3 regions of the Buttiauxella noackiae genome follow, and region 2 is predicted to be linked to each of the others. Evidence: predicted binding sites of a transcription regulator. Region 2 holds the regulator's gene; each other region holds the start of a gene.
The links. The regulator PurR, encoded in region 2, represses purine synthesis genes. The targets are predictions, from matches to a motif close to CANGCAAACGTTTGCNTG.
Positions count from the first base shown of each region.

Region 1: the regulator PurR is predicted to act here: its motif matches at 3,845-3,862, upstream of pyrD (quinone-dependent dihydroorotate dehydrogenase).
Region 3: the regulator PurR is predicted to act here: its motif matches at 2,951-2,968, upstream of purM (phosphoribosylformylglycinamidine cyclo-ligase).

Region 1 is NZ_JPRU01000001.1:1,313,927-1,319,551, forward strand. It holds gene rlmKL (bifunctional 23S rRNA (guanine(2069)-N(7))-methyltransferase RlmK/23S rRNA (guanine(2445)-N(2))-methyltransferase RlmL) at 1-798, opposite strand, end outside; gene IX31_RS06095 (YcbX family protein) at 923-2,035, shown strand; gene zapC (cell division protein ZapC) at 2,032-2,574, opposite strand; gene pyrD (quinone-dependent dihydroorotate dehydrogenase) at 2,740-3,750, opposite strand; gene ssuE (NADPH-dependent FMN reductase) at 3,999-4,574, shown strand; gene IX31_RS06115 (sulfonate ABC transporter substrate-binding protein) at 4,567-5,535, shown strand; gene ssuD (FMNH2-dependent alkanesulfonate monooxygenase) at 5,532-5,625, shown strand, end outside.
Region 2 is NZ_JPRU01000001.1:332,408-338,032, reverse strand. It holds gene grxD (monothiol glutaredoxin 4) at 1-104, opposite strand, end outside; gene IX31_RS01470 (C40 family peptidase) at 467-1,315, shown strand; gene sodB (superoxide dismutase [Fe]) at 1,514-2,095, shown strand; gene cydH (cytochrome bd-I oxidase subunit CydH) at 2,148-2,237, opposite strand; gene purR (HTH-type transcriptional repressor PurR) at 2,533-3,558, shown strand; gene punR (DNA-binding transcriptional activator PunR) at 3,627-4,538, opposite strand; gene punC (purine nucleoside transporter PunC) at 4,654-5,625, shown strand, end outside.
Region 3 is NZ_JPRU01000002.1:1,213,544-1,219,168, forward strand. It holds gene IX31_RS14065 (DnaA inactivator Hda) at 10-711, opposite strand; gene uraA (uracil permease) at 811-2,097, opposite strand; gene upp (uracil phosphoribosyltransferase) at 2,182-2,808, opposite strand; gene purM (phosphoribosylformylglycinamidine cyclo-ligase) at 3,023-4,060, shown strand; gene purN (phosphoribosylglycinamide formyltransferase) at 4,060-4,701, shown strand; gene ppk1 (polyphosphate kinase 1) at 4,871-5,625, shown strand, end outside.

The DNA of each region.
Region 1 (5,625 bases), 980 kb from region 2:
GCGTGAATCGTTATCCGAACCATAGAAGCGCGAAGTGTATTCGCCAAGACCTTTGCGAGCGCGAACCTGTGCTTCAGTGGTGATCTCTTTCCACAAATCAACATCGTGATTTGCCCAGCCGAGGAATCCCCAATGCTTACGATGCAAACCCGGCGCACGATCGGTGGCGATCATCGCAGCTTCAATCAGCAGCGTACCGGAACCACACATTGGATCGAGCAGCGGTGTACCCGGCTGCCAGCCTGAACGCATAACAATAGCGGATGCCAACGTTTCCTTAATAGGAGCCGCACCGGTGCTGTCGCGGTAGCCGCGCTGATGCAGGCCTTCGCCACTCAAATCCAGCGCAATACTGGCAGTGTCTTTATTCAGCCAAACGTTAATGCGCAAATCAGGTTGTTCACGTTCAACGTTAGGGCGCGGTAGATTTTTACGGGTAAAGGAGTCAACAATCGCATCCTTCACTTTTAGCGCGCCGTATTGGCTATTACGGATAACGTCATTCAGACCACTGAAATGCACCGCAAAGGTCGCATCCGGGCCAAACAGCGCAGGCCAGTCGATAGTCTGTACGCCCAGATACAAATCCAGGTCGCTATAAACACTGCATTCATTCAATGGCAGCAAAATGCGGGACGCAAGGCGGCTCCACATCAAGCTTTGATAGAGCAGACGTGAGTCCCCCTGGTAATGTACGCCGCCCTGAACCACCTGGCATGCTTGCGCACCAAGGCCCTCCAGTTCAGTTTTTAATAGCTCTTCAAGCCCACGCGCCGTACTGGCAAACAGAGAATTCATATCGTCACTTAATCAGGTATAAAAAGAAAATTGTGGCGCATTATAGCCAATCCGCCACGCATGTCATAAAGTTGGCCTCTTATATTCTCTTTTTCTTCATTTATGCAAGGAGCGCGTGCGTATCATGATCACCCTATCTCAGCTTTATATTCACCCGGTGAAATCGATGCGTGGCCTTGCGCTCTCCCATGCACAGGCAACAACCAGCGGTTTAGCTTTTGACCGCATCTTTATGGTGACAGAACCTGACGGCACTTTTATTACCGCACGTCAGTTCCCGCAGATGGTGCTATTTACTCCGGCCATTATTCACGACGGTCTATTTTTGAGCGCACCGGACGGCAGTTCCGCCACAATACGCTTTAGCGATTTCCAGCCGGAGGCTGCACCCACAGAAGTCTGGGGAAACCATTTCACCGCGCAAATTGCGCCAGATGAAATTAATCAATGGCTGAGTGGATTCTTCTCACGCCCGGTACAACTGCGCTGGTTAGGTGAAAGTTTAACGCGCCGTGTTAAACGCCATGAAGATGTGCCGCTCTCTTTTGCTGACGGTTTCCCATTCTTGCTGGCTAATGAAGCCTCACTGCGCGATTTGCAAAACCGCTGCCCTGCAAGTGTCAAAATGACGCAATTCCGCCCTAATATCGTGGTCACTGGCGCAAATGCATGGGCAGAAGATAGCTGGCAAGTGGTGCGTATTGGTGGCGTCACCTTTGATGTGGCAAAACCATGCAGCCGTTGCATTTTCACCACCGTCAGCCCGGAGCGGGGCCGTAAACATCCGAGTGGTGAACCGCTGGCGACATTACAAAAATTCCGCACCGCACTGGATAATGGTGATGTCGATTTCGGCCAAAATCTGATTGCCCGCAATAGCGGAGTGATTCGTGTAGGTGATGAGCTCGAAGTACTGGCAACTAAACCTGCGAAGGTTTATGGCGCTGGGGTGACCGAAGAAACTCTTGAACCTTTTGAACAGCAAGAAAGCATGGTGGCAATCGGCTGGCAGGGACAACAATTTCGCGGTAACAACCAACAAATTTTGCTGGAGCAACTCGAACAACAAGGAATTCGCGTGCCCTATTCTTGTCGAGCCGGAATTTGTGGCAGTTGCCGGATAAAGTTAGTCAGTGGGGAAGTCAAAGCGTTGAAGAAAAATGCTATCAATGATGATGGCACAATCCTTTGCTGTAGTTGTATTCCTGCTGGAGATGTAGAGTTAGCGGGTAATTAAACCGCCTGATCAAGGTTAAGGGCGTTACTTATTGGTTGCGGCCTTAATCTGTCATTCATCACTTTAATCGCATCACCGAGCTGCATGGTACGGCCAGCAAGTTGCAAGCTTGGCTGTGCTAATAAACAGAGCGCAGCGTTATCACCCGTTTCTACCACCAGCAGATTCACCTGCTGCATATCGTCGCTTAACCACACACAGGCAGCATCGCCCGGTATTGGCTGCCAGCATTCCCCATGAGAGAGAAAGTGCCAGCTTTTTGGCATTTGCGGCTTAAGATAACGAATTGCTACGAGTGCATTTAACACCAGTTCAGCACGCTGTTCTTTACTTAATACCAGGTCACGACATTTTTCTTCAAAAGAGAAAAATAGAGCTGCATCATCGACACAAAATCCTGTGTTTTCAAAGGCATCGGGAGTAAGCATTTTACGAGGGAAACGCGAACGGAAAAGCATGCCATTGGCTAAATCGAGCATCATACGATCATGCTCCTCATCATAATACCAACGCCAATTATCGTCCGGTTTAATCCGCATAATTATTTGCCCTTATCCCCATATTCCTGCGATTAGAAATATCCTTATCACCGCTTCGTAAATGAACACATTAATAAAAGACTAATATGTTCAAATTAGCAACAGTGATGGAATATAAAACAACCAGGGCTGAAAATAAAGCCCCGGTTGTCCGAAAGTAAATACTTAGAGACCTGAAACGATTTCTTTAATCAGAGGCGGGCCTTTAAATATGAACCCGGAATATATTTGTACTAAAGAGGCACCCGCAGCCATTTTCTCACGAGCAGCAATCAATGAATCAATACCACCTACCCCAATAATCGGCAAGCGACCATTTAATTCTTGCGACAAGCGGCGAATAATTTCTGTGCTTTTTAGTTGAACCGGACGGCCACTTAAGCCACCCATTTCATCGCAATATTTCATGCCCTGAACCAGGCTGCGATCCAATGTCGTATTGGTTGCAATTACCCCATCAATATTATGGCGAACCAAACTATCAGCCACCTGGATCAATTCTTCTTCAGAAAGATCCGGCGCGATTTTCACCGCCACAGGTACATATTTATGATGCAATTCCTGAAGCGTTTGCTGCTTATTTTTGATTGCAGTTAACAGATCATCCAGCGCATCGCCGTATTGCAGCGTGCGTAATCCAGGGGTATTTGGTGATGAAATATTAATCGCTATATAACCCGCGTATGGATAAATTTTATCCATGCAGATCAAATAGTCATCTTTCCCTTGTTCAACTGGAGTGTCTTTATTCTTACCAATATTGATACCAAGTACCCCATCAAAATGGGATTTTTCGACATTCTCAACCAGGTTATCAACACCGTGGTTATTGAAACCCATACGGTTAATTAATCCTTCAGCCTCTACCAGACGAAAGATTCTTGGCTTGTCATTTCCAGGCTGTGGGCGAGGCGTTACTGTGCCAATTTCAATGGAGCCAAAGCCCATTGCACCCAACGCATCAATGCACTCACCATTTTTGTCCAAGCCTGCCGCCAGGCCTAATGGGTTCTTAAAGGTCAATCCCATACAAGTGACAGGTTTCGACGGCACGTTTTGCCGCACCAGCCATTCGAGAGGTGTACCTGTTACACGACGCAATTGCTGGAATGTCACTTCATGAGCGCGCTCTGGATCGAGCTTGAATAGGGCTTTACGAACGAAGGGGTAGTACATGAACTCTCCTGGATTCCCGGTATGCAAACCGGGGCCGTATTATCGTTGATAACGTGAGTGAATGGAATTGACCTGCGACAAAAAAGGCTGAATCAGCGCAATCGTTTACCTTTCTCTCCGTTGTTATGCGTTTTTTAGCAAATGTTTTCCATATAAATCATTTAGTGGAATAACAGTTCTGCGCGAATATCACACTCAATTGTTATCAATGTCACTTAAAAGCAAACAATTAGTTATAAGGAAACAATATGCGTGTGATTACCCTTGCTGGAAGCCCGCGCTTCCCATCCCGTTCTAGTGCACTGCTGGAATATGCCCGCGAAAAACTGAGCGCTCTGGATATCGAGGTGTGTCACTGGCATCTACAGAATTTCGCGCCTGAAGATTTGCTCTACGCCCGTTTCGATAGCCCGGCTCTTCTGGCGTTAATAGAACAATTAGAACAGGCCGATGGCGTGATCATCGCAACACCTGTTTATAAAGCTTCATTTTCTGGCGCTCTGAAAACGCTGCTCGACCTATTGCCTGAGCGCGCTCTGGATAAAAAAGTCGTTCTGCCTTTAGCCACCGGCGGTACGGTTGCGCACATGCTGGCAGTCGATTACGCACTCAAGCCTGTCCTTAATGCGCTAAAAGCACAGGAAATTCTGCATGGTGTGTTTGCCGATGACAGCCAGATTGCGGATTACCAGCATAAACCAGTGTTCAGCAATAACTTACAACAACGCCTCGATAACTCGCTGGAAACCTTCTGGCAGGCTCTGCACCGCCGGGATTTCATTGTCTCCTCCCCTTTTAAGACGCAAGGAGTTGCTCATGTTTAACTTTCTGAAACGAACCGCTCCCTGGCTTGCACTCGCAGGAACATTAAGCCTGAGCGCTACACTGCACGCGGCTGAAACCGGGCCTGAGCAGCTACGCATTGGTTATCAAAAAGGCTCGGTCAGCATGGTACTGGCGAAAAGCCATCAGCTGCTGGAAAAAGAGTATCCGAACACAAAATTCCAGTGGATTGAGTTCCCGGCTGGCCCACAAATGCTCGAAGCGCTGAACATCGGCAGTATCGATCTGGGCAGCACCGGTGATATTCCGCCAATCTTCGCGCAGGCAGCAGGTGCCGATCTGGTGTATGTCGGTTCAGAACCGGCAAAACCGAAAGCCGAAGTGATTCTGGTGCCGGAAAACAGTCCGATAAAAACAGTCGCGGAACTCAAAGGCCATAAAATCGCTTTCCAGAAAGGTTCCAGTTCCCACAATCTGGTATTAAGAGCGCTACAAAAAGCTGGCCTGAAATTTACCGATGTCGAGCCTGCATACTTAACGCCAGCCGATGCCCGGGCGGCGTTCCAGCAGGGTAACGTTGATGCCTGGGCGATTTGGGACCCGTACTACTCCGCAGCATTGCTCAATGGTGGAGTGCGCGTTTTAACCGATGGCACCGACCTTAATCAAACCGGTTCCTTCTATCTCGCTTCTCGTCCATATGCCGAGAAAAATGGCGCTTTCCTGCAACACGTTTTGAAAACCTTTAGCGATGCCGATGCGTTAACCCGTAGCCAGCGTGATGCAAGCGTTGCGCTGCTGGCAAAAACCATGGGCTTGCCGGAAAACGTAATTGCCACCTATTTCGATCATCGTCCACCAACGGTGATTACCCCTGTCAGCGCCGAGACTGCGGCAAAACAACAGCAAACTGCAGATCTGTTTTATGACAACCACTTAGTGCCTAAGAAAGTCGATATTCGCACCCGCATCTGGCAACCAACTGAAGGAAATAAATCATGAGCTTAAATTTATTCTGGTTTTTACCTACCCATGGCGATGGCCACTACTTAGGCAGCAACGATGCAGCACGCCCGGTTGATCAAGGTTACC
Region 2 (5,625 bases):
GCCTGGGCGGAGAAGCCACAGCTAGGCAGTTTCGGAGAACCTTTCATATAAAGAAGAATTGGGTTCTCAGTAATCTGTTGTTGGATTTTTTCAATAGTGCTCATTGCATGCTTCCTCAAACCAAGTCCTGGCATTAGCCTGCCATTGTAGCGATTGACGCCCCCTCCAGAAAACACCATTTTTTACAGGGTTTTTCTGTCGTACGCGATGGAGGGACAACATGCATTAAGAATAACACTTTTCCTGCCACTGAAAATCAGCAAATAATCCTAAGCCTGATCAATAAATAGCCTTACAACCATTAGTTTGGTTATTTTTTTTGCGTCCGGTAACGAAACAGCAAGACGAATAGTAAAAGGTTATTAACTTTATCGTACTTAATAGATTAGAATCGGCGGGTTTCGCAAAATCATACACGGGCATGATGGTTTTTCTCATGCATTCATTTTAACCAGGGGATTGTCGAGTGGCGCGGATAACAAAAATTTCTATCACGCTCTGTGCTCTGCTATTTACCTTGCCGTATACACCATTGACGCAGGCGTCTGAGCACGCTCGTCCCGTGGTGGCGTCCAAAGCGCACGTTGTGAAAAATACAACGAAGAGCACAGAAAAGAGCAGTAAGAGTAAAACCACCACCGCCAGCAAAAAAAGCACCACCTCAGCTAAAACGGCCAGCAAGAAAAAAGAAACAACTGCCGCAAAAAGTAAAACCGCCAAAAATGCCAGCAGCGCTAAAACAAAGAATCTTGCAAAAAACTCCCGCAATAAAACTTCTAAGCTCGCAAAAGCCCAGCCTGTTACTTTCACCGAAAAATGCAGCAAGCCGCGTAAAGGCCATAAAGCGCATTGTGTAAAAGTGAAATCAGAACAGCCAACGACGATTGCAGCGGCGCATAAAGTCCGTGTGCAAAAAGCACAAAAAACGGCAATGAACAAATTGATGGGCCAGATCGGTAAGCCGTATCGTTGGGGTGGCACCTCACCAGTTACCGGTTTCGATTGCAGTGGTCTGGTTTACTACGCATACAAAGACTTAGTGAAGTTCCGTATTCCTCGTACCGCTAATGAGATGTATCACCTGCGTGATGCCTCATCTGTAGATCGTGGAGAGCTGGAAACGGGTGATTTGGTGTTCTTCCGTACTCAGGGTCGTGGTACTGCTGATCACGTTGGTGTATACGTCGGCAATGGTAAATTCATTCAGTCACCACGTACCGGTCAGGACATCCAGATCACCTCTTTGAGCGAAGATTACTGGCAACGTCACTATGTCGGCGCAAAACGCGTTATGACACCTAAAACCATTCGTTAAATCTGCTACCTGCCCTTCCCTGGGCAGGTAAGTTCCCTCTTTTGCTTATCCTTTCAATTTGTTACCCTAAACCCGCACTAAAAGTGTTTATTTAACAATAGATACCCAAAGTAATTCGAGTTGCATCGCAGCGGCAAGAGAATGAATAAAGCCAACAAAGATGTAGCTCGAAGTATCACGGGTAATAAGGAGTCAGCAATGTCGTTCGAACTACCTGCACTACCATATGCAAAAGATGCTTTAGCACCGCATATCTCCGCCGAAACTCTGGAATACCATTACGGTAAACACCATCAAACTTATGTCACTAACCTGAACAATCTGGTTAAGGGCACCGCGTTTGAAGGTAAAACTCTCGAAGAGATCGTTCGGACTTCCGAAGGTGGCGTGTTTAACAACGCAGCTCAGGTCTGGAACCATACCTTCTACTGGAATTGCCTGGCACCAAATGCTGGCGGTGAACCAACTGGAGAGCTTCTGGAAGCCATTAATAAGTCATTTGGTAGCTTTGCTGAGTTTAAACAGCAATTCACTGATGCGGCTATCAAAAACTTTGGCGCTGGCTGGACCTGGCTTGTCAAACAAGAAGATGGTGCTTTGGCGATCGTCTCTACCTCAAACGCGGGTACACCACTGACAACAGCAGCAACGCCGTTATTGACTGTGGATGTGTGGGAACATGCGTACTACATCGACTACCGCAATGCTCGTGCTGGTTACCTTGAGCATTTCTGGGCGTTGGTGAACTGGGAGTTTGTTGCGAAGAACCTGGCAGCATAAAACCTAAAAGATATGGGCCGCGATTGCGGCCCATTTTAATCAGAGCGATGTATCAATGCAGTACGGCGGTTAGCGCGCCACACACAATCAGTGCCAAAACAACAACCGTGGTCATGATTGAAAATTTCAGATCGGTACTCATTAGCAAACTCCTTTTATTACCTTACAATCGGTGTGTCGGATTGATTTTCCCACAATCAGACATAAAAATCCCCCTCGTTTTAACCTGATATCGCTTTTCCCTCTTTCACTTTTCTCCAGGATAGGCCAAAATCCCACGCTAATTTATTGCGTACCATCTATTCAACGCCCTCCTTCCGTTTTATGTCGCAATCCCGGCATACCTGCAACCTTAACGTTGCCTCAGGAGTTAGCGTACGCAATCGTTTAACACATTGGTTATCAGGGGTTTACGATATGGCCCGGAGTGAAATTTAATGGCGACAATCAAGGACGTAGCGAAGCTCGCAAACGTTTCCACTACAACCGTATCACATGTGATCAACAAAACCCGTTTTGTGGCGGAAGAGACACGTAATGCGGTATGGGCTGCGATTAAACAATTGCACTATTCACCTAGCGCCGTCGCGCGTAGCTTGAAAGTTAATCACACCAAAACGATTGGTTTGCTAGCCACTTCCAGCGAAGCACCCTATTTTGCCGAGATAATTGAAGCTGTCGAAAATAGCTGCTTTGAAAAAGGCTATACCCTGATTCTGGGTAATGCGCATAACAACTTCGAAAAACAGCGCGCCTATTTGTCCATGATGGCGCAAAAACGCGTTGATGGCCTATTGGTGATGTGTTCTGAATACCCGGAATCATTACTGACTATGCTTGAAGAATATCGTCACATCCCAATGGTTGTGATGGACTGGGGTGAAGCCCGCGCAGATTTTACCGACTCCGTTGTCGATAATGCTTTCCACGGTGGCTACCTGGCAGGACGTTATTTGATTGAGCGTGGCCACCGTGAGATTGGTGCAATTCCCGGTCAAATGGAACGTAATACCGGTGGTGGCCGCCATGCAGGGTTTATGAAGGCACTTGAAGAAGCGGGTATCTCTATTCCTGACAACTGGATTGTTCAAGGTGACTTTGAACCTGAGTCAGGCTACCGCGCCATGCAGCAGATAATCGGTCAGTCTCATCGCCCAACTGCAGTATTCTGCGGCGGTGACATTATGGCGATGGGCGCAATTTGTGCTGCTGATGAGATGGGTTTACGCGTGCCGCAGGATATTTCCATTATCGGTTACGACAACGTGCGTAACGCGCGTTATTTCTCACCGGCATTGACCACTATTCACCAGCCGAAGGATTCGTTGGGTGAAACAGCATTCAATATGCTGCTGGATAGAATCGTCAATAAACGCGAAGAGTCGCAGTCGATTGAAGTCCATCCACGTCTGATTGAACGCCGTTCAGTGGCAGATGGTCCATTCCGCGATTATCGTCGCTAAGTTAAGTCGGATGACGCTATGCTTATCCGACCTATGAAATGCAGTTGTCGGGTGGATTACCACCCGATTTATAATGGCTCCTGCAACCACTCCTGATTCATCGTCTCGCTATCCCCTAAATACTCCAGCAGCCAGGCCAGGGCTGGCGAAGCGTCATTTTGCCGCCATGTCAGGCAACATGCTGCATCCGGGAATGGGTTATCGAGTGTCAGCTGACTCCACTGCCCAGAAGCCAACCACGGCCTTGCTATGTGCAATGGCACCATGCCGATACATAACCCCGCGCTAAGACAATCAGAGCCTGATTCCCAGTCCGGAACCACAACTCGACGCTGGTTATCCAAAAGCCAGGTAATACGCTTCGGTAGCGAACGGGAAGTATCTTCGAGTACTAACGACGGCCAGGCCCGTAGATCATCATCACTTAAAGTTCCGCCCTGTCGTGCCAGCGGATGGTTTGATGACACCACACAGCGCCAGCTCAGCGCCCCCATATCGCGAAAAGCATAGCGCCCCCCGACAGGAATGGCTTGTGTCGCGCCAATCGCGACTTCAACTCGTCCGTCAGCTAGCGCATCCCACACGCCATTAAACACCTCCTGAAAAATACGCAGTTCGATATCAGGAAAGTGGCGATAAAAATCCAACACCAACTGCCGCGTTCGTTCGGGCTTAACGATATTATCGACGGCTATCGCCAGATGGCCGCGCCATCCATTTGCGATCTGTTGGCACTGTTGCCGTGTCGTCATCATTTTTTTGATAACAGAGCGGCCTTCTTTCAAAAAAAAGATGCCTGCGGGGGTTAATTCTACATCCCGATGACGACGTTCGAATAACGGAACGGCTAACCAGTCTTCCAACTGCCGTACCGTATAGCTGATAGCTGACGGAACGCGGTGTAACTCTTGTGCTGCACCGCTGAAGCTACCATTGCGCGCTACCGCATCTATCACTTCCAGCGAATATTCTGACCACATTTCTCTGCTCACAAATTTTTTGAACGCAACCTACAAATATTAGCGTTTCACAAGCGTATTTGCACTCCGTACACTCACGCGGCAATCAACCTGCACGATAAAACAAGAGAACATTATGCAACCATCAAAAGGATTTCTTATCTGGCTGGCTGGATTAAGTGTGTTGGGCTTCCTCGCCACAGACATGTATCTGCCTGCTTTCGCTGCCATTCAGCAAGATTTACAGACCGATGCCTCCGCCGTCAGTGCGAGTCTGAGCCTGTTCCTTGCCGGCTTTGCGCTTGCCCAGTTAATGTGGGGGCCGTTATCTGACCATTTCGGACGTAAACCAATTTTGTTAGCAGGCCTGAGCCTGTTCGCCGTCGGTTGTATTGGTATGTTGTGGGTAGAAAGTGCCACTGCTCTGCTGGTGCTGCGCTTCGTTCAGGCCGTTGGTGTATGTTCTGCCGCGGTAAGCTGGCAGGCGCTGGTGACCGATTACTACCCGGCAAACCGTGCAAATCGTATTTTCGCAACGATTATGCCGCTGGTTGGCCTGTCTCCTGCGCTGGCTCCGCTTCTGGGTAGTTGGATTTTGACCCACTTTGACTGGCAGGCTATTTTCGCCACGCTGTTTGCCATCACACTGGTGCTGATGATCCCAACTTTGCGTCTGAAACCACGTACCCAGCACCACCCGCAAACAGAAGACAATAAAGTCAGCTTTATGTCGTTACTTCGCTCGCGTGTATATAGCGGCAACGTATTGATTTACGCAGCCTGCTCAGCCAGCTTCTTTGCCTGGCTAACCGGATCTCCGTTTATTCTGAACGATATGGGTTACAGCCCGGCGGCGATCGGCCTGAGCTACGTACCACAAACTATCGCCTTCCTGATTGGTGGATACGGCTGCCGTAGTGCTCTGCAAAAATGGCAAGGCAAGCAAATGCTGCCCTGGCTGTTGGCTCTGTATACTCTGAGTATTTTCGGCACGTGGGCGGTCGCTGTTAGCGGTCATGCCACCCTGACTGCTCTGCTGATTCCATTCTGTGTGATGGCCATTGCCAACGGCGCTATTTACCCAATTGTTGTCGCTTCCGCCTTGTTG
Region 3 (5,625 bases), on a different contig from region 2:
CCAAATAAATTAAAGTCCCAGAATCTCTTTAACAAACGGGATCGTCAGTTTACGTTGCGCCGTGATAGAAGCATGATCCAGCTGATCGAGCGTCATAAACAGCGTACGCATTTCGCGATCCAGACGTTTTAACAGGAAGCGGCCCACATCTTCTGGTAGTTCAAAACCACGCAGTCGTGAACGCAGTTGCAGGGCCTGAAGTTTGTCTTCATCGGAAAGCGGTTGCAGCTTATAAATTTGGCCCCAGTCAAGGCGCGATGCGAGGTCGGGAAGTTGCAAATTGAGCTGGCGCGGAGGACGATCGCCGGTAATCAACAGACGGGTTTTTCCTGATTCAAGAATGCGGTTATAGAGATTAAAAATCGCCATTTCCCACAGTTCGTCGCCCGCTACACATTCGATATTGTCGATACACACAAGCGAAAGCTGTTCCATACCGTCCAATACTTCCGGGACAAACCAAGTGCGCTTATCAAGCGGCACGTAGCCAACAGCTTCGCCACGTTGTGACAGTTCCGCACAGGCGGCATGCAGCAAATGGCTGCGCCCTCCTCCTTCTCGCGACCAGAAATAGATATATCCGCTGTGATCCTGACGGAGCACGGACTGGAGTGCGGCGAGTAAAGAAGGATTATCACCCGGCCAGAAACTCGCAAAAGTTTCGTCATCAGGCAAATAGAGTGGCAGTGATAGCTGTGCCGGCGTATTCAGAATTACCTCAACCATAACAGGCAGAAAAACGCAGAGAGTCTAACACAGAAATGAGGATCAATAGAACCGGGCGAACGCGCCGCCCGGCTTGAGGAAAAACTACGATTTTACGTCGTTTTCTTCAGCATCCAGCACCACTTCTTCCGGGCGCAGCACGCTGATAAGTTTGAAGATCAGACTCAGGCTCACACCAACGACTGTCGCCAGCGCCATACCTTTGAGCTCAGCCGCTCCAATGTGCACTTTTGCGCCACTCACACCGATAATCAGGATGACGGAGGTCAGAATCAAGTTTTGCGTTTTGTTGTAATCGACTTTTGATTCGATCAACACGCGAATACCGGATGCACCGATCACGCCATACAGCAGCAAGGAGACGCCACCAATCACCGGAACCGGGATAATCTGGATCGCCGCCGCCAGTTTGCCAACGCAAGAAAGCAGAATCGCCAGAATCGCCGCGCCACCAATAACCCATGTGGAATAGACACGGGTAATGGCCATAACGCCGATATTCTCACCATAAGTGGTATTTGGTGTCGAACCAAAGAAGCCGGAGAAAATCGTCGAAATACCGTTGGCGAACATTGAACGATGCAGGCCTGGGTCGCGAATCAAATCTTTCTTTACGATATTAGCCGTGACGACCAGGTGACCCACGTGTTCCGCAATCACTACCAGTGCTGCAGGCAAAATAGTAAAGATCGCAAACCACTCGAAACGCGGGGTGTAGAAGGTCGGCAGTGCGAACCAGTGCGCGTTAATAATTGGCGTCACATCGACCACGCCCATGGCGAAGGAGAGTGCATAACCCGCCAGAACACCGATAAGAATCGGGATAATCGCCAGGAAGCCACGGAACAAAACGGAACCAAAGATGGTTACCCCAAGCGTCACCAGCGAAATAATGATTGTGGTTGAGTCAGGAGAAGTGCCATCAGCAGGTAGAAGACCGGCCATATTTGCAGCCACACCCGCCAGTTCAAGACCGATAACGGCCACAATCGCGCCCATCGCCGCTGGAGGAAACATCACATCCAGCCAGCCAGTACCGGCTTTTTTAACAATCAGAGCCACAATACAGAACAACACGCCGCACATGATAAACCCGCCCAGCGCCACTTCATAACCCAGCGGCAGGAGCAGGAGCACTGGCGAAATAAACGCAAAGCTCGAACCGAGATACGCCGGGATTTTACCTTTACAGATAAAGAGATACAGCAGCGTCCCAATCCCGTTAAACAGCAGCACCGTCGCCGGGTTAATGTGGAACAAGATCGGCACCAGAACGGTGGCACCAAACATGGCGAACAGATGTTGCAGACTTAACGGTATCGTTTGCAACAAGGGTGGTCTTTCACTCACCCCAATGGCGCGGCGTGTCATGTTGTTTTCCTCAGAATATTATTTTTAGAACAAACGGATCGAACAAATCAAAAAAAAGCCGACTATCGAAGTCGGCTCATTTTATTATTTAGTACCAAATATCTTGTCGCCCGCATCGCCGAGCCCCGGAATAATGTATCCGTGCTCATTCAGACCCTGATCGATAGAAGCGGTGAACAGCTCTACGTCCGGGTGCGCTTTTTCCAGCGCTGCGATACCTTCTGGTGCTGCGACCAGAACCAATACTTTAATGCTGGTACAGCCAGCGTTTTTCAGCAGGTCGATGGTTGCGATCATAGAACCGCCGGTTGCCAGCATAGGGTCAACCACCAGCGCCATACGTTCTTCAATGTTAGAAACCAGTTTCTGGAAGTAAGGAACTGGCTCCAGGGTTTCTTCGTTACGGTAGATACCCACAACGCTGATACGCGCGCTTGGAACGTTTTCCAGCACACCTTCCATCATGCCCAGGCCTGCGCGCAGGATTGGCACAACGGTAATTTTCTTGCCTTTAATCTGATCGATCTCTACCGGGCCGTTCCAGCCTTCGATAGTGACTTTTTCAGTTTCCAGATCCGCCGTGGCTTCGTAAGTCAGCAAGCTGCCAACTTCTGAGGCGAGTTCACGAAAGCGTTTGGTACTAATGTCGTTCTCACGCATCAGGCCCAGCTTGTGTTTGACGAGTGGGTGTTTGACTTCCACGATCTTCATACTCTTTCTCCCCGAGATAGTTGGCCACCATAAAAAAAATCGCCGGATTATACCGCTTTTTTAACACCGCGCCACCGCTTCGAGATCAAGTTGGGTGAAATGAGTATAGATTGATAATAATTACATCCCTCTGAACAAGAGGCTCGCAAACGTTTGCCTGCACTGTTAGAATTGCGGCGTTTTTTATTTCTAACCCATCCGCGGGGACTAAGCAGTGACCGACAAAACCTCTCTTAGCTATAAAGATGCCGGTGTTGATATTGATGCTGGTAACGCTCTGGTCGATAAAATCAAAGGTGTAGTGAAAAAGACTCGCCGCCCGGAAGTCATGGGTGGGCTGGGTGGTTTCGGTGCGTTGTGCGCGTTACCTCAAAAGTATCGTGAGCCTGTGCTGGTTTCCGGCACCGACGGTGTGGGTACTAAATTACGTCTGGCGATGGATTTAAAGCGCCACGACACTATCGGCATTGATCTGGTTGCGATGTGTGTAAATGACCTGATTGTTCAGGGTGCTGAGCCGCTGTTTTTCCTTGATTATTATGCAACTGGCAAACTTGAAGTCGATACTGCTGCCAGCGTTATCACCGGTATTGCCGAAGGTTGTCTGCAATCTGGCTGTGCATTAGTTGGCGGTGAAACGGCTGAAATGCCGGGCATGTACCATGGCGAAGATTACGACGTTGCTGGCTTCTGTGTTGGCGTGGTTGAAAAATCTGAAATCATCGATGGCTCTAAAGTAACCGACGGCGATGTTTTGATTGCTCTGGCGTCTAGCGGACCGCATTCGAACGGTTATTCTCTGGTACGTAAAGTACTGGAAGTGAGCGGTACTGACCCTCTGACCACTGAGCTGGAAGGCAAACCGCTGGCCGATCATTTACTCGAACCGACGCGCATTTATGTGAAGCCGATTCTGGAATTGATTGAAAATGTTGACGTTCATGCGATTGCACACCTGACTGGCGGTGGTTTCTGGGAAAATATCCCACGCGTTCTACCAGACAACACGCAGGCTATTATTGCTGAATCTTCATGGCAGTGGCCTGCGGTATTCAACTGGTTGCAAAAAGCCGGGAATATCAGCCGTCACGAAATGTACCGCACCTTTAACTGCGGTGTCGGCATGCTGATTGCCCTGCCTGCGTCAGAAGCTGATAAAGCGATAGAATTTTTGAATGCAAAAGGTGAAAACGCCTGGAAAATCGGTAGTATCAAAGCTTCTGATTCCTCCGAACGCGTGGTTATTGAGTAATGAGACGTATAGTGGTGCTAATTTCCGGCAACGGAAGCAATCTTCAGGCAATTATTGATGCCTGTAAGCTTAAAAAGATTAATGCCACCGTGGCGGCTGTATTCAGTAATAAAAGCGATGCCTTTGGTCTTGAACGAGCGCGTGCTGCGGAAATTCCTGCTCACGCGTTAACGGCTAGCCAGTTCGCCGACCGTGCAGCGTTCGATCGCGAGCTAATGCTTGAGATCGATGCCTACGCGCCGGATTTGGTGGTGCTGGCGGGTTATATGCGCATTCTTAGCCCAGAGTTTGTCGGCCATTACGCAGGGCGACTGATCAATATCCACCCTTCTCTGCTGCCAAAATATCCTGGCCTGAATACTCATAGCCAGGTGTTGGAAAATGGCGACGAAGTGCATGGAACATCCGTGCATTTTGTCACTGAGGAGCTGGATGGCGGGCCGGTTATTCTTCAGGCCAAAGTACCGGTGTTTGAAGGTGATGACGAAGAAGACATTACCGCCCGCGTGCAGAATCAGGAACACGCTATTTATCCGTTAGTTGTCTCCTGGTTTATCGAAGGACGCCTGCAAATGCGTGAAAATAGCGCCTGGCTGGATGGCAACAAACTGCCACCGCAGGGCCATGCCGCAGACGAATAAAACTAAGGGGCTACGGCCCCTTTTTCACGCCTCCGCCCTACAACGCTAACTAAACTTCATCACGATTTGTCATACTTTACGGCCATCGTTGGACATTCCACGGCAAAGCTCGCCATAATGACAGACGTGACGGCATTTTAACGTCCACGAAAACGGAGTGTGAGGGCTAATGGGTCAGGATAAGCTGTATATCGAAAAAGAACTGAGCTGGTTGTCTTTTAATGAACGTGTTCTTCAGGAAGCAGCGGACAAAATTAACCCGCTGATTGAGAGAATGCGTTTTCTCGGCATCTATTCGAATAACCTTGATGAATTTTACAAAGTTCGTTTCGCCGAGCTAAAACGGCGCATTCTGATCAGCGAAGAACAAGGTACGGCTCCTAACTCGCGCCATTTACTCAACAAAATTCAGGCGCGTGTTCTAAAGGCCGACCAAGAGTTTGATGGGCTTTATAACGATCTGCTGCTGGAAATGGCGCGTAATCAAATTTTCTTGATTAATGAACGCCAGCTTTCCCCAAATCAGCAAAACTGGCTGCGACACTACTTTAAACACTATTTGCGCCAGCACATCACACCGATCCTGATTAACCACGACACCGATCTGGTGCAGTTTCTTAAAGATGACTACACCTACCTTGCGGTAGAGATCATTCGTGGCGATGACATTCGTTACGCGTTGCTGGAAATTCCGTCCGATAAAGTGCCACGCTTTGTTAATTTGCCGCCAGAAGCACCGCGCCGCCGCAAGCCGATGATCCTATTGGATAACATTCTGCGTTACTGCCTGGATGATATTTTCAAAGGTTTCTTCGATTACGATTCGTTGAACGCCTACTCAATGAAAATGACTCGCGACGCGGAATACGATCTGGTCACGGAAATGGAATCGAGCTTGCTGGAACTGATGTCATCAAGCCTGAA